DNA from 2 places in the Brenneria roseae subsp. americana genome. Region 2 is predicted to be linked to the other one. Evidence: riboswitches for the same ligand, from Rfam matches in the RefSeq annotation. Region 2 holds a riboswitch; the other holds the start of a gene.
What was found. Region 2 has a riboswitch for cobalamin ahead of btuB (TonB-dependent vitamin B12 receptor BtuB). Riboswitches for the same ligand answer to the same signal wherever they lie in the genome.
Positions count from the first base shown of each region.

Region 1: another riboswitch for cobalamin. It lies ahead of B4923_RS06765 (cobyrinic acid a,c-diamide synthase CobB); the one in region 2 lies ahead of btuB (TonB-dependent vitamin B12 receptor BtuB).

Region 1 covers NZ_QDKJ01000004.1:196,002-207,719, forward strand. Annotated here, with positions in the region: gene B4923_RS06755 (cobalt-precorrin-8 methylmutase) at 1-233, opposite strand, end outside; gene cbiB (adenosylcobinamide-phosphate synthase CbiB) at 265-1,230, opposite strand; gene B4923_RS06765 (cobyrinic acid a,c-diamide synthase CobB) at 1,227-2,717, opposite strand; cobalamin riboswitch at 2,824-3,013, opposite strand; gene B4923_RS06770 (NAD(P)-dependent alcohol dehydrogenase) at 3,302-4,366, shown strand; gene cobD (threonine-phosphate decarboxylase CobD) at 4,458-5,531, shown strand; gene B4923_RS06780 (GHMP family kinase ATP-binding protein) at 5,524-6,384, shown strand; gene B4923_RS20865 (hypothetical protein) at 6,484-6,624, opposite strand; gene B4923_RS06790 (YjbH domain-containing protein) at 7,024-9,159, opposite strand; gene B4923_RS06795 (capsule biosynthesis GfcC family protein) at 9,159-9,938, opposite strand; gene B4923_RS06800 (YjbF family lipoprotein) at 9,948-10,625, opposite strand; gene B4923_RS06805 (hypothetical protein) at 10,691-10,897, opposite strand; gene gndA (NADP-dependent phosphogluconate dehydrogenase) at 11,383-11,718, opposite strand, start outside.
Region 2 covers NZ_QDKJ01000019.1:41,870-53,587, reverse strand. Annotated here, with positions in the region: gene murI (glutamate racemase) at 1-551, opposite strand, end outside; gene btuB (TonB-dependent vitamin B12 receptor BtuB) at 496-2,373, opposite strand; cobalamin riboswitch at 2,443-2,665, opposite strand; gene trmA (tRNA (uridine(54)-C5)-methyltransferase TrmA) at 2,800-3,900, shown strand; gene B4923_RS19145 (YijD family membrane protein) at 3,995-4,369, opposite strand; gene fabR (HTH-type transcriptional repressor FabR) at 4,402-5,031, opposite strand; gene sthA (Si-specific NAD(P)(+) transhydrogenase) at 5,228-6,634, shown strand; gene oxyR (DNA-binding transcriptional regulator OxyR) at 6,617-7,534, opposite strand; partial or broken gene B4923_RS19125 (redoxin family protein) at 7,709-7,909, shown strand; gene metF (methylenetetrahydrofolate reductase) at 8,073-8,969, opposite strand; gene B4923_RS21380 (MFS transporter) at 9,254-9,499, opposite strand; gene B4923_RS19110 (bifunctional aspartate kinase/homoserine dehydrogenase II) at 9,955-11,718, opposite strand, start outside.

The DNA.
Region 1 (11,718 bases), on a different contig from region 2:
GTATAGAGGAGACAGCCGGCACGCAGCCCTGCCGTAATCCGCTCCAGCGCCGTCGGCGAGAACCACAACACATCCAGCCAGTCAAAATCCGCCGTGGTGTGGATCACCCGCTTGATGATCGCCTCCTGCATCCGATCGACAAAGCGATAGCCGGGATACTCACGGGCGATGATGTCGCCGATAATCTCAAAACTTTGCTGCTCAATTTGCCGGGGTTGCTGGAGATAATTCATCGAATTTCCCTATTTTATAAGGCTAAAAGTTCTATATGGCGAGAGCGGCTGACAGCAACAGATACGCCAGAGCGAACAGCAGCAGCGCCAGAAGCGAAGCCACTTTCATCAGATTGATGCTGCGGGGAATATCGCTCAGTGCGATTTCCCGGCCTTCATCACCGATCCACGGTTTCTCTACCCGCTCACCAAAATAATTATTCGGGCCACCGAGCCGCACGCCGAGCGCCCCGGCTACCGTGGCTTCCGACCAGGCGCAGTTGGGGCTGGAGTGCTGATAACGATCGCGCCAGCCAATGCGCAGCGCCTGCCGATAGTCGGCTTTCAGCAACCAGGCGGCGGCACTCAGCAACAGCCAGCTCAGCCGGGCGGGAATGAGGTTCGCCACATCGTCCATCCGGGCAGAAACATAGCCAATCGCCCGATATTTCGGATTCTTGTAGCCCACCATCGAATCCAGCGTGTTAACAGCCTTGTAAGCCATCGCCAGCGGCGCACCGCCGAGCAGCAGGAAAAACAGGGGGGCAATCACGCCATCCACGCTGTTTTCTGCCACGGTTTCCACCACGGCACGGGTTATCTGCGGTCTTTCCAGCTGTGAGGTGTCACGTCCGACAATCCACGATAGCTGGCGGCGACTGTCCTCCAGCGAACCGTGTTGTAATGCCTGATGTACCGCCATCGCGGCATCGCTCAGGCTACGCCCCGCCAGCAGGGTGTAAATCATCCAGACTTCCGCCAGCCAGCCCAGCCACGGATGGATGATGTTCATCAGGACCAGCCCTCCCCAGCTCAACAACCAGGTCAGCCCGACCACGACCAGCCATAGCACCGCTCCACCCAGTCGGAGCGAACGCTCACTGTGACAACAGGCGCGGATGCGGGTTTGCAGCCATGAAATCAGATTGCCAATCCAACGCACCGGATGCGGCCAATGCGGCGGATCGCCCAGCCAGTAGTCAAGCAGGAATGCGGCAAACCAGGCGCTCAGCGTCATTGCGCCTCCTTTACACAAGAACGCCTGGCGCTGACGAACCAGCGGTCAAGCAGGCCCGGACGCTGAGCAAAATGGAGATGAAGATAGCTGGCACAGGTCTGTTGAAGCTGATATCCCCCCTGCCACCGTTTGATTACCGCGCCATCACGCAATTTTGCGCAGTTAAAGCTGGGAGAGAGCGAGGTGGAAAAATCGGAATAATGAAATTCATGGCCGCGCAGTATATCGCCGCGCGCCGCCAACAACGTATCCGTCAGGGCCTGAGCCTGACAGTAGCCAAAGCGGGTCAGCCGTTTTCCCATCCGGCTTTCACCAGGCAGAATACCGCTCATGCGATGACGCTGACCGTCCGCATCCGTCAGCCCATCCCCCAGATACATCAACCCGCCACATTCGGCATAGATCGGAATATTACGCCGATGCGTATCCTGTAAGGCATCGCGCATCGCGGTATTGGCCGCGAGTCGGGCGGCATAAATCTCAGGATAACCGCCGCCGATATAAACCATCTGACAGCGGGGAAGCTGACGATCGTGGATCGGACTAAAGCGCCGGATGCGCACGCCGGCCTGCTCCAGCAGGTCAAGATTATCCTGATAGTAGAAATTGAAGGCTTCATCATCCGCCAGCGCCAGCGTCAGCGTCAGTCCTTCAGCCAGTTCAGGGGCGGACAAGGCGGGTAATTCGCCATCGGGTAACCGAACGTCGCGGCACAGGGTCAGCAGGCGGTCCAGATCGATGGTTTCCTCAATTTGCTGCGCCAGTTTCCGCCAGCGACGATCGTCACCCGCCGATTGTTTTTGATGAGGTTGTCTTTGATAAGATTGTTTTTGATAAGATTGTTCCTGAGCGGGGATCAAACCAAGATGACGGGAAGGCAGCTCGATATCTGCCATAACGGGTAAACGCCCCAGAACCGGAATACCACAATAGTGCTCAATGGCATGACGGAGCAGTTCGTAGTGTTCTGCTGAATTCACGCGATTCACTATCACACCGGCAATGGTCAAATCGGGGTCAAACTGACGAAATCCCATCACCGTCGCCGCCACTGACGTGGATACCGCCTTACCATCCACCAGCAAAATTACCGGACAGCCAAGCTGTTTAGCCATGGCCGCCGTACTGCAATAGTTCGGATCCGTGCCGTAGCCATCAAACAATCCCATCACACCTTCGATCACGGCGACATCGGCATGACGCATACGCTGGTTATACAGGCCGTTAAGCGTCGCCGCGGGAAGCATAAACGCATCCAGATTACGTGATGTAACGCCACATACGGTGCTATGCCAACCACTGTCCAGGTAGTCAGGCCCGACCTTGAAGGGCTGTACCGTCAACCCGCGTCGCATCAACGCCCGCAGGATCCCGAGCGTGACAGTCGTTTTGCCGCAGCCGCTGCCGGTACCCGCGATAACCAATGCGGTTTTATTTCGCCCCTGACTGACTGACGCGTTCTTATGTTGTTCTTGTGCACCCGGCATAAAAAATCCCGACATCATCGGCCGGGAAAGGTTATGTCGCAGAGTACGCAAAAGCGGCATTGCCGCTGCACGCATCGGACGACCACCCGCTTCCCACCGAAGGAGCTGAATCTGTCATCGTCAGGTCGGTCTTCTGGCTTAGCGTCACTCTTCCCCGTCCCTTCCCAATCACAGCGATCAGTGGGTTTTTACGGGGTCGTCGGCATCACAGCAGCGGGGGCTGCGGGGGATTTACACCCCCTTCCCAGTTGTCATGCGTCATGACAACATGCAGAACCGGGCAGTCTTTTTCCATGCCCGCTTCTAACCTGACAACACTATCCCCGTCATACTTCGTGTTGGCTTTCCTGCAACCCGAATTATTCAGGGTATATATTGATTAATTTCCTACATGTTTTATCTCTCTATTTACAGCGTTATCAAATGCGCCCTGATACTGATGATAACAGCCTGTGCGCCGCCATCATGACAAATCGGCCCAAAAGTTAGCCATAAATCGTTAAAGCAGAGTTGCTAATCTGAATCATACTGAATTCTGGTATTGATCTTTTGATGTCATGCATAAATTGAAGAGGAAAATCGCAATGCAAAATGTACGTGGCTTTGCTGCACTGGACTCCACCAGCCCATTGGTTCCACATCAGTTTGTCCGCCGTGACCCGCGAGAAAACGATGTGGTTATTGATATCGTCTACTGCGGCGTCTGTCATTCAGACATTCATATGGCTCGTAACGAGTGGAAAAACAGCCTGTATCCGATTGTGCCGGGACACGAAATCATCGGGAAAGTCGTCAGCGTTGGTAAAGCGGTGGATCGTTTCAAAGCAGGCGACTGGGTCGGCGTAGGCTGTATGGTGGACTCCTGTCAACAGTGCGATGCCTGCGATGAAGGGCTGGAACAATATTGCGAAGAAGGGCCTACGCTTACCTACGGCGGTTTCGATCGCCACGATAGTCTGCCAACCTTCGGGGGCTACTCTGAACGCATCGTCGTCTCCGACAAATTTGTGCTGAGTATGCCGGAAGCGCTGGACATGAAATCCGCCGCGCCGCTGCTGTGCGCCGGTATCACGACCTATTCGCCGTTGAAACACTGGAATGTTGGCCCCGGTGATAATGTCGCCATTGTGGGATTGGGCGGTCTGGGACACATGGGGCTGAAATTCGCCAAAGCGCTGGGCGCAAATGTCACCCTCTTCACCCGTTCTCCAGGCAAAGAGCAGGAAGCCCGCCGCCTGGGCGCCGATCGTGTGGTCATTTCTACCGATCCGACACAGATGGAGAGTGTTATCAATCACTTTGACATTATTCTTGATACCGTACCAATGCAGCACGATCTCAATCCTTATCTGACCACGTTAAAGCGTGACGGCACGCTGATTCTGGTGGGATTGATCGAACCCATTGAACCAACCGTGCATAGCGCGCCGCTGGTGATGGGGCGTAAGGCTATCGCCGGCTCGCTGATTGGCGGCATTGAAGAAACGCAGGAAATGGTGGATTTCTGCGCCGAGCATGGCATTAGCTGTGACGTTGAGATGATCGATATGCAGGATATCAACACGGCATACGAGAGAATGTTAAAAAGTGACGTGCACTATCGATTTGTCATCGATATGGCATCATTAACATCCAGTTTCGCCGGGTAAGCGCCATGCCGGTGGACGCCGGGCATTGACGGCCATTTCTTCGCTTATGGTATGCTGACCCCATCGCAATCAGGGATCTAACCAAAACATCATGAGCGAACATGGCGGTAATGTGCTGGAGATGGCGCTGAAAATCGGCGTTAATGCCGATGAAATTATCGACTTCAGCGCCAACATCAATCCATTGGGCATGCCGGCGTCGCTGAAAGCGGCGATCGCCAGCCAACTCGAACGCGCCGAGCATTATCCTGACGTGGAATACCGCGATCTTCATGCCGCCCTCGCCCGCGCTCATGGCTGTTCACCTGAGCATATCATGGCCGGCAACGGGGCAACGGAGCTGATCTATGCGGTCGTCCAATATCTTCAGCCTCGCCGGGCGCTGCTGCTGACGCCAGGGTTCGCGGAATATCGCCGGGCCTTACAGCGCATGGGTTGCGCCATTGATGATTATGCCATGTCGGCAAAGGACGGTTTTCAGCCTGATGTCCGGCTGCTGGCCGCGCTGGATAAGACTCACTATGACTGCCTGTTTATCGCCACCCCCAATAATCCCACGGGACTGATGCCTGATAGCGCGCTGTTGCAGGCGATTGTCGAACGCTGTCATCAGCGCAATACCGCGCTGATCGTTGACGAAGCGTTTATCGACTTTCTGCCCGACGCTCCGGGTCTGATCCCCCAGCTAATGACCTTTCCCCAACTGTATATCCTGCGCTCCCTGACCAAATTTTTCGCGATCCCCGGTCTGCGACTGGGTTATCTGGTCAGCGCCGATCGGCGTGCAATCCAGACCATGAAACAATCACGGGAACCGTGGACCATTAATGCCTTTGCCGCGCTGGCGGGGGAAACCATGCTGGACGATACGCCTTATATCGCCGCGACCCATCGCTGGCTGGCAGAGGCGCAGCAGTGGCTCTATCGGGAACTGAGCGCGATGCCCGAACTGCAAGTATGGCAGCCCGCCGCCAACTATATTTTCCTGCATTTCCTGCGCCCGGAAATTCCGCTTCAGCAGGCGCTGTTAGCGCACCGGCTGCTGATCCGCGCCTGTGCCAACTATCCCGGTCTGACGGCCAATTATTATCGGGTTGCCATCAAAAGCATGGCCGACAATCAGCGGCTGGTGGCTGCGCTGCATCAGGTGTTCGGTCATGGCTGACGCACGTTGCCCCGCGTCCTGCGGTGAATTGATTCAGGGATGGATTCTCGGCGGTGAAAAACTGATCTCCTGCCCGGTGAACTGGTTCAGTCATGTCTCCGTCACGGACGGTCAGCCCGATGGCCCCGAGCGACCGCGCATGCGGCAAATGTTAAATAGCGTTATTGCTCATCTTGGCCTGCCTGCGGATACCGGACGCGGATTACGCATTGAATTTACCTCCACGATCCCTGTCGCTAAAGGCATGGCCAGCAGTACTGCCGATATCGCCGCCACCGCACAGGCAACGGCCCGTCATCTCGGCACAATACTGGATGAAGCAACCCTCGCCACACTGTGCGTTCAACTGGAACCCACCGACAGCACGCTGTTTCGCCAGTTGACGCTGTTCGATCATCAAACGGCTCATACGCAAATTGCCTGCGACTGGCAGCCTTCGGTGGATATTCTGCTACTGGAAAGCCCATACACGCTGGATACGGCGAACTATCATCGCCTCGATCGTCAGTCGTCGTTACTGGACAATGCCGATGTGTTGGAAAAGGCCTGGCGTCTGTTTTGCGCGGCGGCGGCTAAACAGGATAATGCCCGGCTCGGAGAAGCCTGTACGCTGAGCGCAATCGCCAGCCAGCAGATACTGACCAAACCCGCTTTCAGCGATTTACTGGCCGTGGTTGAAGACGCCGGGATACATGGTTTGAACGTCGCTCACAGCGGCAGCGTAGTGGGGTTACTGCTCGACAGACGCATACACGATGTGGAAAAACTCATCTGGCAATTACAACAGCGTAATATTACCCGTCATTATCTCAATCACTATCTGCTGCCGATGGTTGCTGGCGGCGTGCGATAACGCCTCCCGCCGTCACTCTGCGACTGCGCGAAGTGACGGCGGCGGTGATTGATTAATCACGCGTGATATTCGTGGGGGATAGTTGCTTTGGGAAGAAAATCAACGCGGCGCCATATGACTACCACCGCCACCGCCGTGACCGCCGCCGCCATGACCACCGCCACCGGGAGGTGGGAACAGGCAGCCGCTCAATGCAGTAATTAGCGTGATCACTCCGATTATTTTAAATATACGACTCATGCAGACCTCTGTGTAATAAGAACGATGTTGCAGGCGAATCATAAAGAGGCGGACAGCAGCAAACAATGCAGAATAATCTTGAAGAGAACTTTATAAACAATTGGTTACATTCACATACTCATTCCTGTTCCAACCCAAACGGCTTCTTTAAATCGTTTATCGCGACAGACTCTCTCAGCGCTATCTCACCTTGCCGTTCAATTTTCTGGCAGGGCTCCGCTTTCTGTCCGCCGGCCATTTTGCAGCCGATGATGGCGGATCAGAAACATGTCATCACCGCACCGCCCATTTCCTGCGCTCTGGCGGGAAACAGGCAAAAAAAAGCTCTTCATCACCGGTGCACAAACCGGGAATGAAGAGCCTGTTAGCATGACGTCAGATATCGAGATCTCTACCGTATTACTTATTCGTCACACCATATAGCGGATTACGACGCTGCAACATCTGTCCACCATCACGCGTCAACGGCACCCATCCAACAGCACCGCGCTTCACGGTTGGTTCGGTGAACAGCAGGTCAAACGGTATCGAGATATAGAAACCTTTTGTAAAGCTGCCTTCCCCGTATTCGCTCGAACTGACGTCCGTTTTAGTGGCAAATGCGCCAGCAATGATACCGCTGTCAAAGCGGCGGGACAGATCAATCGTTACCCCTTTATCCCCTGCCAGATAACGGCCGACACTGACCTTCGCCAGCGCCCCTTCCACAAACGGCAATTCCCAGTAGGCGGTCAGATGCCCGGTCACCACGTCGTAATCGGCCATCCTCATGACGTCGTTCCAGTCACGCTGTTTCACGTAGTTGACATCCATCCCCAGCGCCCAACTTTTACCAAACGGCCGATACAAGACTTCAGAACCGACGCCGGCATACATCATTTCCAGATAACCGCCATACACCTGGGTGTACCAATCCTGCGCCGGATTATCCATACGGGTTAATTGCAGATTGGTCAGCAGTAAATCAGAAGAGGTGACATATTCCCGGATCCAGGTCCTGACGCGCGGCAATGATGTGCCGTCCGCCGGCGGGGTTGTATAATTGAACTTATCGTAATTATCCAACAGATTCAGCGACGCCGATCCGCCGATTGACCAGTGGTCCGTCAGGCGATAATCAACACTGCCGGCCAGAGCGACCTGATACATATAGAATGATTCAGGCCCGCCAATCGATTGGGTCAATGTGGGTTCCAGCGAATAGGAAAAACGCTGCGGTTCAGTATGCAATACCTGCTGACCACGGATCTCGGCCACAGGCTCCGCACGATGCGTTTCCGGTTCCGCTTGCCCTAACGGCGTGGCCGCCTGCTGCACCTGATGGAACGCCCTGGCATCCACCTGCGTACTGGCTATCGGCAAACGCTGGCTACGCTGCACGATGTGATATTCGCTGACATCTTCGGGTACATGGTTCGCCAGCACCGTCGCGGCGCGCAAAGATGCTTCATCGCTATCGCGATATTTATCCTGCTGGGCCACCACCGTCACTTGATGCCGATCGGCATAAATATCAGCTTCTCTATACCCGGCTTTGTCGTCCAGCTCTTTTGCCACCTGCTGCCAGTTGGTTCCTTTTCCGTCATGAACAGGGGCATAAACCGGCGGAGCATTATCAAGATGCGTCGGTTTCAGGCTGTCAAAATTGGTCCTCAGGGTAAAACCCCACATCAGGGTATTACCGCGCTGCCAGGAGAGCGTCGTGTCCAACACATCCCCTACGCGGTACACCATACCGATGTTAAGAGGCGAATCCTGCTTGATTTTCTCACTGCGGCCACGATCGGCAGCTTCATTACTGTAATCGTTACCCTCATATTCCAGCTTCAGACGGAGCGGGTCCCACGGCGTTTGATATTCGATCCCTGCGAACAACGCTGCCGGGCCGTGGAAAAAGTTCTTAACTTCAAATTGCCCGCCGCCCGTTTTATAAGAATCACTGCGCTGGCAGAAACTATCTTTCAGAGAGCAGGCGGGATTCTTGATATTGCCGCTTTCGGCCATATTGCCCCAGCCCATGCCAAGGGTGAAATCAAACGGCCCCAGCCGCTTACTGGCCACCAGATATTCACTGTCGAATAATCCTGTTCCGGCAATATCACGGAATCCTATTGACACATCGGGTAGCCAGTAGCTTTCCTGCCACAGTCTGGCTTTCAGATCGAAGGCTTTGTCCTTATAGGTTTGATCACCGCTGAAATCAACATTACTACTATAAGAGCGTGTGCGAATATCGGTATAACGCACCGTCGTTTCCAGCCAGTCAAACAACTGTAGCGAAACCGAATAGCGACGATATTCATCGTTATCACGGTAGTTCACGCTGAACTCCCCGGTTTCCGCCATACGCGCCGTCGGCATTTGCAATAAACCGGTGCCGCCAAAGTCGGACTGCGAGACACCGGCAGGTTGAAAGCGGGTATTCTGGTTGGTCGCGCTGCCATCTGTCGCTTCGGCAGCCATCGCCTGAGCACTCAAAATGCTGCCAATTGCCAACGACAGACAGCCAAGTTTAAAGTTCCTGTTTTTTGTCATTAGAATGGGATCCGGTTAGCAAGATAGTCAGCAAGTTGATCGTTTAGCGAGGCCATGTCATCCGGCAACTTTGACGGATCAAAACCAATAAACAGCGTTTCTCCTGCGGCAGGCTCAATATGCCGGCGATTCCACAACGCCAGCGGCACCTTACGCCATGTACCATCACCGCCAATCAAATAGCCGAAACTGTTATCTGCGCCGGCCAACAATCGTTTACCCGCGATGTAACGTTCGATTGACCATCCAGACCGAAGCGCTACGCGGCCGGAGGTTTCCAATTCGCCGACATCGGCTGACGTATTCAACAAACCAATCAATGAAAAGTTGTCGGCATACAGCGGCACATACAGTGCGTATTCTCCTACCAGCGGGCGATTATTTTTCAGGTGAACCCGCACCCGATCGGGGTCGAGTTCAGTGTGAATTCGACCGGCAACGTTGATCGGTTCCAACGTTTTACGCAGCAACCACGCCGATATCGCCAGATCGCCATCGCCTGAATTACGCCAACGCGTTTCCAACTCCGCCAGTTTCTCGCCCAGCTTATCGCCCTGTTCATACGTTTTCTGCGTGGTGGCAAAATCTGAAATCAACGCCGCTTGCCAGTTTACATTTGGCGGAAAAGCCACCTGCTCATAAAATTTTTCAAGACGCGTACCCTCTTCCAGCTTAACAACCGCAAGCGTTTGCTGCGGATCTTTGACGGTTAGCTGGGCGGCTGTCGCTACGCCGGAAACCAGCAGCAACAAGGTAGCCATACGAGTGAGTGCCAACATTTAAGCCCCTTATTGTACGTATGGTTTTAATACGGTGAATTTCACCAATGCCATGTCAGGCCCCATATACTGATAGCTCTGCACCACCTGTCCATTCGCCGGCTCAATCCAGTAGCTATTGGTATAGCTTTCATTCAGCGCCGGCACGGTAACCTGCTCATCAAAACGCACCAGCTCACGAGGTTTATCCAGAATGGTCAGCGTTTCTTTACCACGGGAACGGAATACCGACGTGATCTCATAGCCGCCCCGGAACACCTGAGCCCACTCAACGCGGCTTTGCCACGTCATCGGCGTGGTTGATTCCAGTAATCCCAGTGCCAGTGGGTCCTGCCCAAGATTACTGACATACGTAATATCTTCACCAAATCCCTGGGTTTTTATCAGCCGACCATGCTGCGTTACGACCATATTCTTGTCAGCGGCAATCCATTTCAATTGTTCCTGCTCAGCAAACGCCAATACCACAAAAGCCTGCGGCGCCTTGCCTACTTTCAGATAGGCGGACGCATAAGGGGTATTTTGCACCTGACTGGCGGTAACGTGGATGTCATCCTGTCCCAGAAAGGCCAGCCTGGCCGTTTTTCCCAACGATTCCATCTTCTGGGAACAGCCCATCAAAAGAAAGGGGGAAATAGATATGGCAATCAATGCTTTCGTTCTTGCCATTCGTTTTATTGTTGTCATCGAATGAAATTCCCGCCGAACAGCGCGATCCAGAAAAAGAAAGGCCACCGAAGTGGCCTTGGGATTTACACGAAATTATTGAGTAATCGTTGTGGTGCTGGTGCTGGTAGCAGAACCACCATCATCGTTCTCAGCAACGGCAATAGCGATACCCGCAGCCACAGCGGCAGCGGCACCAATAGCAATCCAACCGGTGGTACCAGCAGCAACGCCGGACCCTGCGGCGCCAGCAGCGCCGCCAGTGTTAGAAACACCATCAACAGCAAACGCATTAGACGACATAGCCAGTACTGCGGCCAGTGCAATTAACGTTTTCTTCATTACGATTTCCTTTTTTGAATATGAAGTACTTCAGGGGGAGATATCGCCAGTTCGACCATACCCCGACCTTCATTCCGACCAGACCATAAGTAGGGTATAACTCCCTATTCTACCGTTAGTCAGCCGAGACTGGGGAGCCTCCCAGCCGTGCATACAGGTGCATGGCAGTAAAAACCGCTCCAAACAGAGAACCGAGGCGCCTGCCTCAGATCAATTTTCGCAACACCGTTAAAAATAGCAAGATTTTGACATAATAGACAATGAAGATAGTGGCGAAAATGAAAGTTGGCTTAAGCAAACTTGCAAAAAGAAGGTGAAAAACACTATAACAATCTGAATGATAAGAATATAAACCGCATTTTAAGCAAAAACGCCAGATATATCCTAATCTGGCGTTTTTATCTAACCACTCTCGTTGCATAAGCAACAGATTACATTATTCCAGCCACTCGGTGTGGAATACACCTTCTTTATCCGTACGTTTGTATGTATGCGCACCGAAATAGTCACGCTGAGCCTGAATCAGGTTAGCGGGCAATACCGCGGAACGATAGCTATCATAGTACGCAATAGCCGCGGAGAACGTTGGCGTGGGAATACCCTGTTGAACAGCATAGGACACCACATCACGCAGCGCTTGCTGATATTCGTCGGCGACTTTCTTGAAATAAGGCGCCAGCAACAGGTTGGCGATATCGGCCTTTTGCTCATAGGCATCGGTAATTTTTTGCAGGAACTGCGCGCGAATAATACAACCCGCGCGGAAAATTTT
Region 2 (11,718 bases):
TCGGCAATCGAGATAGCCTCTCCCTGCAATTTTGCTTCCGCCAATTCAACCAGCTCTGACGAACCAAGCGATAATATCTGACAATCATTCGCAAAACGGGCGATAAGTTCGTGTGTATAAGGACGTTGTACCGTTGCGCGGGTCGCCAGCAGACCAACAACGCCATTACGCGTCAGTTTCGCCGCCGGTTTAACCGCAGGCACCACGCCCACAACAGGAAAGGTAAACCGCGCACGCAAAGCAGGAAGAGAAATGGTACTGGCGGTGTTACAGGCAATCACAACCAGCGCCAGTTGGTGACGCCGCTGAATGGCGGTAACAATCTCGACAACACGCTCGATAATAAACTGCTGTGGCTTTTCGCCGTAGGGAAACGCTTCATTATCGAATGCATAGATATAGTGGAGATCCGGCAACAATTTCCGGATCTCATCATAAACAGACAGCCCGCCCACGCCGGAGTCAAACACCAGAACCGTGGGACGGGATGGCAGGTCAGAAGGTATAGCTTCCGGTGAGATAGTATTCCCGCCCTGCCGTTCGGTAGCCATATGCCGTCTCATACTCTTTATCAAACAGGTTGGCAATTCTACCACGAACTGTCAGTTGAGAGGTGACCGGATATGACGCGGCGAGATCAACGGTGCTATAGCTTGGCAGTCGGCGGGTGTTCTGCGCATTGTCGAAACGTTTTCCCACATACTGATAGCTGAGATCGAAATCGACGTCATACAACGTCCAATCCAGTTGATATTTAGCCTGCTGTTTAGCACGACGGGCCAATACTTTATCATCCTCATCACTGCGAGCATCAAGATAGCCCAACGTTATTTGATGACTCAAAATGCCGGTATTAAATGACCCCGTCCATTCAAGGCCTTTCATCGTCGCGGATTTAACATTGTAATACGTTCCTGTCTGCGTAGCAGAGGCATATTCATAATTGATCAGATTATCAATTTTGTTGATGTAAGCGGACAAACGCCAATTCAGCGGCCCGGTCAGCCCCTCAAGCCCAGCCTCCCATTGTTTTGATTCTTCTGGTTTCAGATTTTCATTCGAGGTGATGTCAAAACGTTTTTGTCCATATAGCTGGCCCAATGTTGGCGCCTGAAATCCCGTGCCATAGGAAAGCGTGACGCGATAATCGGGTATAAATGCCCATCCAGCGGCTACCTGCCAGGTTCCATGGTTTCCAAACTGTTCGTTATCATCTCCGCGAGCAGATCCTTCTAATGTTACCGCGCCATACTGCTGCTGTGCGGTGATATAAGCGCCAGTATTATCTTGTTTATAGCTGTTCGTTTCCCGGGCTCCCGAATTAAAACTCACACCTTCGGAAGTCAGCTTTTGCCGTTTCCAATCAATACCCGCGCTGAGCGTACCGTGAGCAATGGCAAAAGTATTTCCCCATTGCAGATTACGCTGCTCCATGTCGTCCTGAGAATTATCTGCCCCATAGCGTCCCTGGGTACTGACATAGTTAAGTACGCTGTATTTTTGATAGCTGGCAATCAATTGAGAGGCATAAATTCCCTGGGAAAAACGCAAACCAGTACTGTAGGTATGATTATAAATCTGTTGCTCATCTCCCCCGCCGGAGGATCCCGCATCATAGTCACTATTCGCGCCATAGCCGTAGCCGCGCAAGAACCCTGAAAAACGCGCATCAAATTGATGTTCAATACCGGCCCAAAATGATTTATTCCGCCAACCGTCTTTATCCCTGTCAACGTGATAAGTCGAATTGGGCTGGACATTAAAGCCGTTGGTGTCCTGATAAGCGCCGGCCAGCGTGACTTTTGTATTATCAGCTATCGTATGACGGACACTGCCACCATATTCCTGATAATGGTTGGAACCCACGCCGGCACGAAGGTTGGCACTGTCACTATCAGTCTGAGTAATGATGTTAATCACACCACCAATTGCATCGGCGCCATACACGGCAGAACGAGGCCCGCGAATAAATTCAATGCGTTGTACGAGGGAAATCGGTATCTGGTTGAAATCACCCGCGCCGGTAATGCCGGGCTTTGCTACAGGGACACCGTCAATCAAAACCAGCGTATGACGCGCTTCCGAACCGCGGATATACATCGACGCGCTTTGCCCCAATCCGCCGTTCTGCGCGATATCAACGCCCGGCAACCGCCGCATGACTTCTAATACATTTTTAGCCTGCCAACGCTCAATATCGTCACGGGTAACGATATCCAGTGGGGCGAGAACAGAGGAAACAGGTTGGGAGAAACGGTTTGCCGTTACCACCATGTTGTCAGAGGAGTCTTGCGGTAAATTGCTGTCTTGCGCCCAGACGGAAAAAGCCGTGACAGAGAGCGCTGTCAGCAGCGTTATTTTTTTATTAAACATGAATCGAGCATCCCAAACCATATATAAGGATGCCGCATTACCACGACCGATAGCACGCGATGGTCATGGTCATTGCGACGTATACCGGCAGGTCTTCGGGCTTGGGTGCCATTGTTACCATGACTCAAAGCGAAGGTCTGGTTAACAACAAAGAGCGATGACTTCCCATCTTTAAAAGACAGTGTCTGCAATCATGCTATCGCTCGCGCTTTCCCTTACCGCTGCGCGTCAGCTCCAGATTTACACTGGATTCCCTTTTAACTCGTGATACAAGGCCGGACGCACATGCTACGATCGCGCCATGCAGATGTCTAGACTGCTATTTCATTACAGAATAATAACGTAACAAAACTGGACTTCCCGGCGGGATTCCCTACAATTCCCCGCCAATAAGCTCCTTTTAGACGCCGTTCAGACGAGAAAACCATGACGCCAGAAATCCTGCCTATTGATCAATATGACGACCAGCTTGCACAAAAAACTGAACGTCTTCGCGGGATGATGGCCCCCTTCAATGCCCCGGCGCCTGCGGTTTTTCGTTCACCCGTGAGTCACTATCGGATGCGTGCCGAATTTCGTATCTGGCATGACGGCGACGAGCTCTACCACATCATGTTTGATCAGCAGACAAAGCAACGTATCCGGGTTGACCAATTTCCGGCAGCCAGTGAGTTGATTAACCGCCTGATGCCCGCGCTGATTAGCGCACTCCAGCCAAACCCGATCCTTCGCCGCAAGCTGTTCCAGATCGATTATTTATCCACGCTGAGCGGTGAAGTGGTGGTATCGCTGCTGTATCACCGTGCGCTGGATGAATCATGGCAACAGCATGCGCGCACGCTGCGCGATAGTCTGAACGCACAGGGTTTCCGTCTACAGCTCATTGGGCGTGCGACAAAAACCAAAATTTGCCTCGAGCGGGATTACGTTGATGAATGTTTGCCCGTCGCCGGTCGGGATATGATTTATCGTCAGGTAGAGAACAGCTTTACTCAGCCTAACGCGGCAATGAATATTCAGATGCTGGAATGGGCGCTGGAGGCGACTGAAGGCTCAGAGGGTGACTTGCTGGAACTTTACTGCGGCAACGGAAATTTTTCGCTGGCGCTGGCCCGAAATTTTAACCGGGTCCTGGCCACTGAAATCGCCAAACCTTCCGTCGCAGCAGCACAATATAACATTGCGGCAAACCAGATTGATAACGTACAGATTATCCGTATGGCGGCAGAAGAGTTTACGCAGGCGATGCAAGGCGTACGAAAGTTTAATCGATTAGAGGGTATCGATCTGACAAGCTATCAGTGTGAAACCATTTTCGTCGATCCGCCGCGTAGCGGACTGGATTCGGAAACGGTCAAGCTCGTGCAGGCCTATCCGCGCATACTCTATATTTCCTGCAACCCGGAAACGCTGTGCCGCAATCTGGAAACGCTGAACGAAACACATCGAATTCGCCGTCTGGCGCTGTTTGATCAATTCCCTTATACCCACCACATGGAATGCGGCGTGTTGTTAGAAAAACGATAGTTAGAAAAACGATAGTCAGAAAAACGATAGTCAGAAAAACGGCCGTAATTCACGCACCCAACCGGCGGCACCACGACCGCCAGATTCGGTGTTCCTATGGCGTATCAATCTCTTTTGCCGGCTTTCTGGCTCGCAGCTTAAGACCAATCCAGAACACCAACGCGACACAAAGCAGAGAAGGTACAAAGTTTGAACCGATGACGGGGTATTCAACGCGGACAATCGCACTGTAGAGCAACAGTCCTAACAGAAAACAGGCGGCAACCAGCATCGGCGTCCCTTCTTGCATGCTGTGATTCATATAACGCTGATGCAGACAATAGATAGATAAAACCAGTGCAATCAAAGGGAAAATGGAAAATGGCACTACCGAGCTGAACAAAGCGGCAAACGCGCCATTGACCGACAGGCCGGCGACTAACGCCAGGAGCAGCGTCCCCTTTTCTTGTTGAGGTTGTTGTTCTGTCATGGTTTCTCCCTTCTCATGTGTATACGTAAAACTCACGAAGCACTGGCGCTATTGTCCTGTTCCTTTCTGTACCAATAATAGGCTCCTTTGGAGATCATACGCAGTTGCAGCACCAGACGCTCTTCCAGTTGCCTGCGCTGTCCCAGATCGACATCCAATGCTTCCGCTCCGGCGCTGAAAACAATGGTAACCATTGCTTCTGATTGCGCCTCCGCAAAACTACGAGGAATGTGATTTTCGACTTCTAGATAATCTGCCAGCTCTGCGATGAAATGCTGTATCTCACGAGCGACGGCCGCACGAAATGCGGCAGACGTCCCCGAACGTTCTCGTAATAACAACCTGAAAGCGTTAGGGTTATTACCAATAAACTCCATAAAGGTGGAGACGGAGGTTTTGATTACGCTGCCACTTTTGGCAATGCGCTGCCGGGCCTGACGCATTAACTGGCGCAACATCAGCCCGCTCTCATCCACCATCGTCAACCCCAATTCATCCACGTCACGAAAATGGCGATAGAAAGAGGTTGGAGCAATGCCGGCTTCACGTGCCACTTCACGCAAGCTCAGGCTGGCGAAACTACGTTCAGCGCTTAATTGGCTAAACGCCGCCTCAATCAGGGAGCGACGCGTCCGTTCTTTTTGTTGTGCTCTGACACCCATTATCCTGCCCAAATCATTTGCTCTCCTTTCCAGAGAGGCACTATAGCAAACTTTAATCTCAGCATGCTGAGACAAAGTTTGTCATATTAAAAATGTGACCACCATTTCCCATAATAAAAACAGGGATGATTGGGTTCTGCCTCAGCCGATGTTACAATCGCGTTATATTTTTGTATAAAAACAGGTTTAGCCTACCATGACCATACAAAAGCAGTTCGATTATGATGCGATAGTGATCGGTTCAGGCCCCGGCGGTGAAGGCGCTGCCATGGGATTGTCCAAACAGGGCGCCAGGATTGCCGTGATTGAACGGCACTATAACGTTGGCGGCGGCTGTACCCACTGGGGAACCATTCCTTCCAAAGCGCTACGCCATGCTGTCAGCCGTATTATCGAGTTCAACCAAAACCCACTGTACAGTGATAATTCCCGCATTATCCGCTCTTCTTTTTCTGACATTCTGCGCCACGCTGATAGTGTTATTGGCCAGCAAACCCAGATGCGTCAGGGATTTTATGAACGTAATCAGTGTGATCTATTCTCTGGCGAAGCGCGGTTTATTGATCAACATACGATTGCCGTACACTATCCGGACGATACTCACGACACGCTGACCGCCGCGAATGTCATTATCGCTACAGGCTCCCGGCCTTACCATCCGGCGGAAGTGGATTTCTCCGACCCTCGTATCTATGACAGCGATTCCATCCTGCAACTGGATCATGAACCACAGCACGTCATCATTTACGGCGCCGGCGTTATTGGCTGTGAATACGCGTCCATCTTTCGCGGGCTAAGCGTCAAGGTTGACCTGATCAATACCCGCGATCGTCTACTGGCTTTCCTCGATCAGGAAATGTCGGACGCGCTGTCCTATCACTTCTGGAACAATGGCGTGGTTATCCGTCACAATGAAGAATTTGAAAGTATTGAAGGGGTACCCGACGGTGTCATCGTCAATCTGAAGTCCGGTAAGAAGATGAAAGCGGACTGTCTGCTCTATGCCAATGGTCGAACCGGCAACACTGAAACGCTGGGTTTGGACAAGATCGGTCTGAGTACCGATAACCGTGGGCAGATAAAGGTCAACAGCATGTATCAGACCGGTTTGGCGCACATTTATGCCGTGGGTGATGTCATCGGCTACCCCAGTCTGGCCTCCGCGGCGTACGATCAGGGGCGCATTGCCGCACAGGCCATTACGAAAGGCGATGCGACCGCACATCTGATCGAAGACATTCCCACCGGGATTTACACGATCCCTGAAATCAGTTCTGTCGGTAAAACCGAGCAGGAGCTCACCGCGATGAAAGTGCCCTACGAAGTGGGAAGAGCACAGTTCAAACATCTGGCTCGTGCACAAATCGTGGGAATGAATGTGGGAAGTCTGAAAATTCTCTTCCATCGTGAAACAAAACAGATTCTGGGTATTCACTGTTTTGGTGAGCGCGCGGCAGAGATTATTCATATCGGCCAAGCCATCATGGAGCAAAAAGGCGAAGGTAATACTATTGAATATTTCGTCAATACTACCTTCAATTACCCAACGATGGCTGAAGCCTATCGGGTTGCGGCATTAAATGGTTTAAACCGTCTGTTTTGACTGATTTTCCAGATAGTCCTGCATATGCTCGCGGATGGTATCGGCAAGTTGCTCATAACGTCCGCGCAGCGGTGAACCGGGGCGATAAACCAGTGCGATGGTACGCTTTGGCTCCGGTTTGTAGCAGGTCAAATAGCAGACACCATCACGTTCACGCTCATGCGGTACCGCCAGTGACGGCAGCAGCGTAATACCACTTCCCGCCGCCACCATATTACGCAGCGTTTCCAGACTGGTGGCCCGGAAATGGGTATCTTCATCCGCACCAGCCTGAAAACAGAATCCCATCGCCTGATCGCGCAAACAGTGCCCATCTTCCAGCATGAGCAACTTCTCACCGGCCAGATCGGCCATGGCGACTCGTTCACGATTTGCCCACGGATGATCCTGATAAATCGCCAGTTTCATCGGCTCGTCGAATAAAGGAACTTCGATAAAGGCTTCGGACTCTTTCACCATCGCCAGGATGGCGCAATCCAGTTTTCCACTATCCAGCTGTGCTAAAAGTTGATGAGTTTGTGCTTCGTGCAGGTACATTTCCAGCTTGGGGAATGTGCGGTGCAACATCGGAATGATTTGCGGAAGCAGGTAGGGGCCAACCGTCGGAATCAGGCCAATATGCAAAGGGCCTGACATCGTCTCCCCCTGCTGGCTTGCCATTTCTTTCAATACCTTCACTTCACGCAGTACGGTTCGCGCCTGTTCAACCAGTAGCAGTCCGGCCTGAGTAAACAGTACCTTGCGACTGGTCCTCTCCAGCAACATAACACCGAGTTCATCTTCTAACTTACGAATTTGTCCACTGAGAGTTGGCTGACTAACGTGGCAAGAGTCCGCGGCGCGCCGAAAATGGCGATGCTCCGCCAGCGCCACAAGATACTCTAAATCCCGAATATTCATTTATTATTCTCCTTATCACGATAGCAAATGGCGATAGATAGAATAGCAATGAACGATTATTCCTATCAATACACAAAATGAATAAAACATCCCATCGCAGAATATCTATTTTATTCCTACATAAATTTCATCATTATGAGGCTAAGCCATGTCCACTAGCCGGAAGGCAAAAAAATCCCACAGATCACTTTCCACATACGTCAGGACGATCAATGGCGTGATGTGACAACAGACGAATTATTCCATAATAAAACTGTCGTTGTATTTACTTTACCAGGGGCTTTTACGCCAACCTGCTCTTCCAGCTACCTGCCACGCTATAATGAGTTGGCGGGCGTGTTCAAGCAATTTGGCGTTGATAGCATTTTGTGCGTTTAGCCTTATTACGATGGGAAGCTCTCCCATCGCAAGTTCAGCCAGCAATTAAATGCATGCGGGGATTTTGAAACCAACAGGGTTTCTTTGGAGAATCAGGAACGTTCACGCGTTGTGCTGCGTGATAACGGGCTGATGCACGTATATGATGCGAGATAGTATCTTATAAGGTTGCCGCTGGTCGCACTCCCAGCGTATGGCAAATCGCATAGCTTAAGTCAGCACGGTTCAGCGTATAGAAGTGGAAATCTTTCACCCCTTCACGACTCAGGATTTTCACCATGTCCATCGCAATGGATGCGCCCACCATCTTGCGGGTTTCCGGATCATTATCCAGCCCTTCAAACATGGATGTCATCCAGTTCGGCACACGAACATTCGTCATGGTGGCAAAACGCTGCAATTGTTTGAAGTTGGAGACGGGCAGAATACCCGGCACGATCTCGACATCGATCCCCGTCGCCACACAGCGATCGCGAAAACGCAGATAGCTTTCTACATCAAAAAAGAACTGGGTGATTGCACGACTCGCTCCGGCGTCAATCTTGTGCTTCAGATTGATCAGATCAGCCTGAGCACTTTTCGCTTCCGGATGCACCTCAGGATAGGCGGCAACAGAAATATCAAAGTCCCCCACCTCTTTCAGCAACGCAACCAGATCGGAAGCATACATTTCCGGTTTACCGCCGCCCGGCGGTAAATCACCACGTAACGCCACAATATGACGAATACCGCTCTGCCAGTAATCCTGGGCAATTTCACGTAACTGTTCACGGGAAGCATCGATGCAGGTGAGATGCGGGGCCGCTTCCAGACCGGTGCGCTCTTTAATGGTTTTAATAATGCTGTGAGTCCGATCGCGCTCGCCAGAGTTGGCACCATAGGTAACAGAAACAAACTTCGGCTTCAGATTGCTCAGACGATCAATGGAGTTCCACAGTGTTTCTTCCATATCGCTGGTGCGCGGCGGAAAAAATTCAAATGAAACATTAATCTGCCCTTGCAACTCCGCCAGACTTTGATTCAGCGCTTCCCGCTGGTTTGCGTGAAAAAAACTCATACCCTGCTACTCCATTCACCGTTACTGTTATTATCATTTTCATAACCGTCTATACGTTTAGACGTCTATATAGAAAATGACGTAATCCACTTAAAGAGTCAACGCTTTTCATCAGGATACGCGGTGATGATTACTCAAGCTACATGAAGAAAATTCATGATATCCCATCTGCTCAACAAGATTGCGCCAATAGATCACGAGAAAGCGTCTCTGTCTCAACCTGACACACTAGGTGAGAAACAGTGAATTCAGCACATTCACTGTTTGAGCCACACAGGCAATTTTTACTTTAATAATTTCCGGGTATTCCTTATCCAACTTATAAAAAAAGTCATAATCAGAACAATAATACTGACAATTAGCGGTATATAGATATATAAAGAGTGTATCGTCATAATGCTCGATGCAGGTTGACTATCAAGTTCCGCTTTATATCCGCCCATGGATAAAGCCCATCCCATCATGGCGCCACCGATACCGGCGCCGACCTTACTCCCAAAGCTGGACGCCGAGTTAACCAGGCCAACCACTCTGACTCCCGTTTACCACTCCCCATATTTCTTTATAAATGTTGCCATCACCAGTATCGTAATAACCTGTGATATGGTCACTGAATACCCAACTGAACTACCAGATTGGCATCATGAATATTGCCTTGGCGTAACATCTTGTACTTGCACCGCCTACCGTAAGAAGGAAATATAATAAAAGAATGCTGATAGCAACAATGCACTAATATTTATTATTAAAGAGTGACATTATTCCTTTTTTATCGGCACGGTTTCATTGTTACTATCCGAAGTAACGATGCAGCAAATAATCGAGCCAATGAGTTTACTCAATTAAGTGATTTGGGTGACGAATAGATCGGGAGGTTGTTTGCAGCAACGCTGAGGGGAGCCCCTGAGAGAGAACCTTAAGGTTCGTCAGCGTAAGAAAACAGGATACGCCGGGACTTAACAGGCCCGGCGCTTTTATCTCTGGCTTAAAGCAGCTGCGCCAAACGGTTCAAATCCGATTGAATGGCGCCGGCAGTCACATCACGTCCCGCCCCCGGACCACGGATCACCAAAGGGTTATCCCGATACCAGCGGCTTTCAATGGCAAACACGTTGTCGCATGGCAACAACGATGCCAACGGATGATCCGGCCTCACGGCTTCCACCCCCACCCGGGCTTTACCATTGTTGTCAAAGCGGGCAATGTGGCGCAGCACCAGCCCCATCTCCTGAGCGGCTTCCAGACGTTGGATCATCTGCTCGTTAAGCGATTCGCCATTCTCAAAGAAGTGATCGACAGACCCTTCCTCACAACCTGGCGGCACCAGCGATTCGACCCGAACCTGACTGGGTTCGATTTCATACCCGGCTTCACGGGCCAGAATCACCAACTTGCGCATCACATCCTGTCCGGACAGATCCACACGCGGATCGGGTTCGGTCAGCCCCTGCTGGCAAGCCTGATCCACCAGATCGATGAACGGCACCGAGCCATCGAATTGCAGGAATAACCAGGAAAGCGTGCCGGAGAAAATACCGCTGATAGCAAGAATACTGTCACCGCTTTCACGCAGATCCCTGACGGCGAAGTTCACCGGCAACCCGGCCCCCACCGTGGCGTTATAGAGCCAGTGGCGGCCCGTCTTGGCAAAGGCATCCCGAATCTGGCGATAATTATTGCCGCCGGACGCCCCCGCCAGTTTGTTCGCACTGATGACATGGAAACCATAGCTGGCGAAGTCAAGATACAGATCGGCAACCGATTCACTGGCGGTGACATCCAGCACCACTAAATCGTCAAACGGATGCGCACGCATCCACAGGAACAGATCTTCGCCATTCCGCTCCTGCGCTTCGTTCTCAAAGAAGGCCAACACCCGGCTGGCATCCAGACCGTCGTAATTCAGCAGGCTACGGGTGCTGTCCACTACCCCCGCCAGCACAAACTCAAAACCGGTACGGGCAGAGATATTACTTTGCTCACGGGCAAACAGCTCAAGCCAGCGGGAACCAATATTCCCTTTACCAAACAGCACCAGGCCAATGCGTTTCTCCGCGCGGAACAGGGAATGATGAAGGCCGCGTATCAGATGTTCCGTCGGCCCGACGCGCAGCACGGCGACCAGGCTGATCCCATCTTCCGATTGCCAGATAAACTCGATTGGCTGGTCTTTCAACTGTTGATAAAAACGATGGCTGTGCAACGGATTCTTGCTCACGCCGGCCCCCACCATGGCCACCAGCACCAATCCCTCCCGCTTGTGCAAGCTGACGGGCAACGCCGCCTGTTCCAGACGTGCCCAGGCACTATCCACGACTTCAGAGGTGTAGCAGAGTTGCAGCAGGTTACGATCCTGATGAATCCCCGTCGCCAGCGGCTTTAGCTGCGCCCGATTCAGTAACTGCTCCATTTCCCGCTGTACCAGAGAGAACTCATGTTCCGTCGGCAGCTGAATTTCAATCAGACAAACATCATCATGGCTGGTGACAATTTTGGCGCCAGTCCCGGAAGCCAGTACGCGTTCAATGCGCGTCGATCCCTGTTCCGGCTGATAACTGCAACGCAGTTGCAAATCGATATCGCTGCCGGAAACGGGCTGTAGCGTGCGCGTATGTAACACTGGCGCAGCCAGTCGCGCCAGTTCACTGGCTTCGTCCAACCGCAACAAAGGCAACAGGCAGGCGTCTTTTACTTTGCGCGGGTCAGCGCTGTAGACACCGGCAACGTCACTCCAGATTGTCACGCGTTC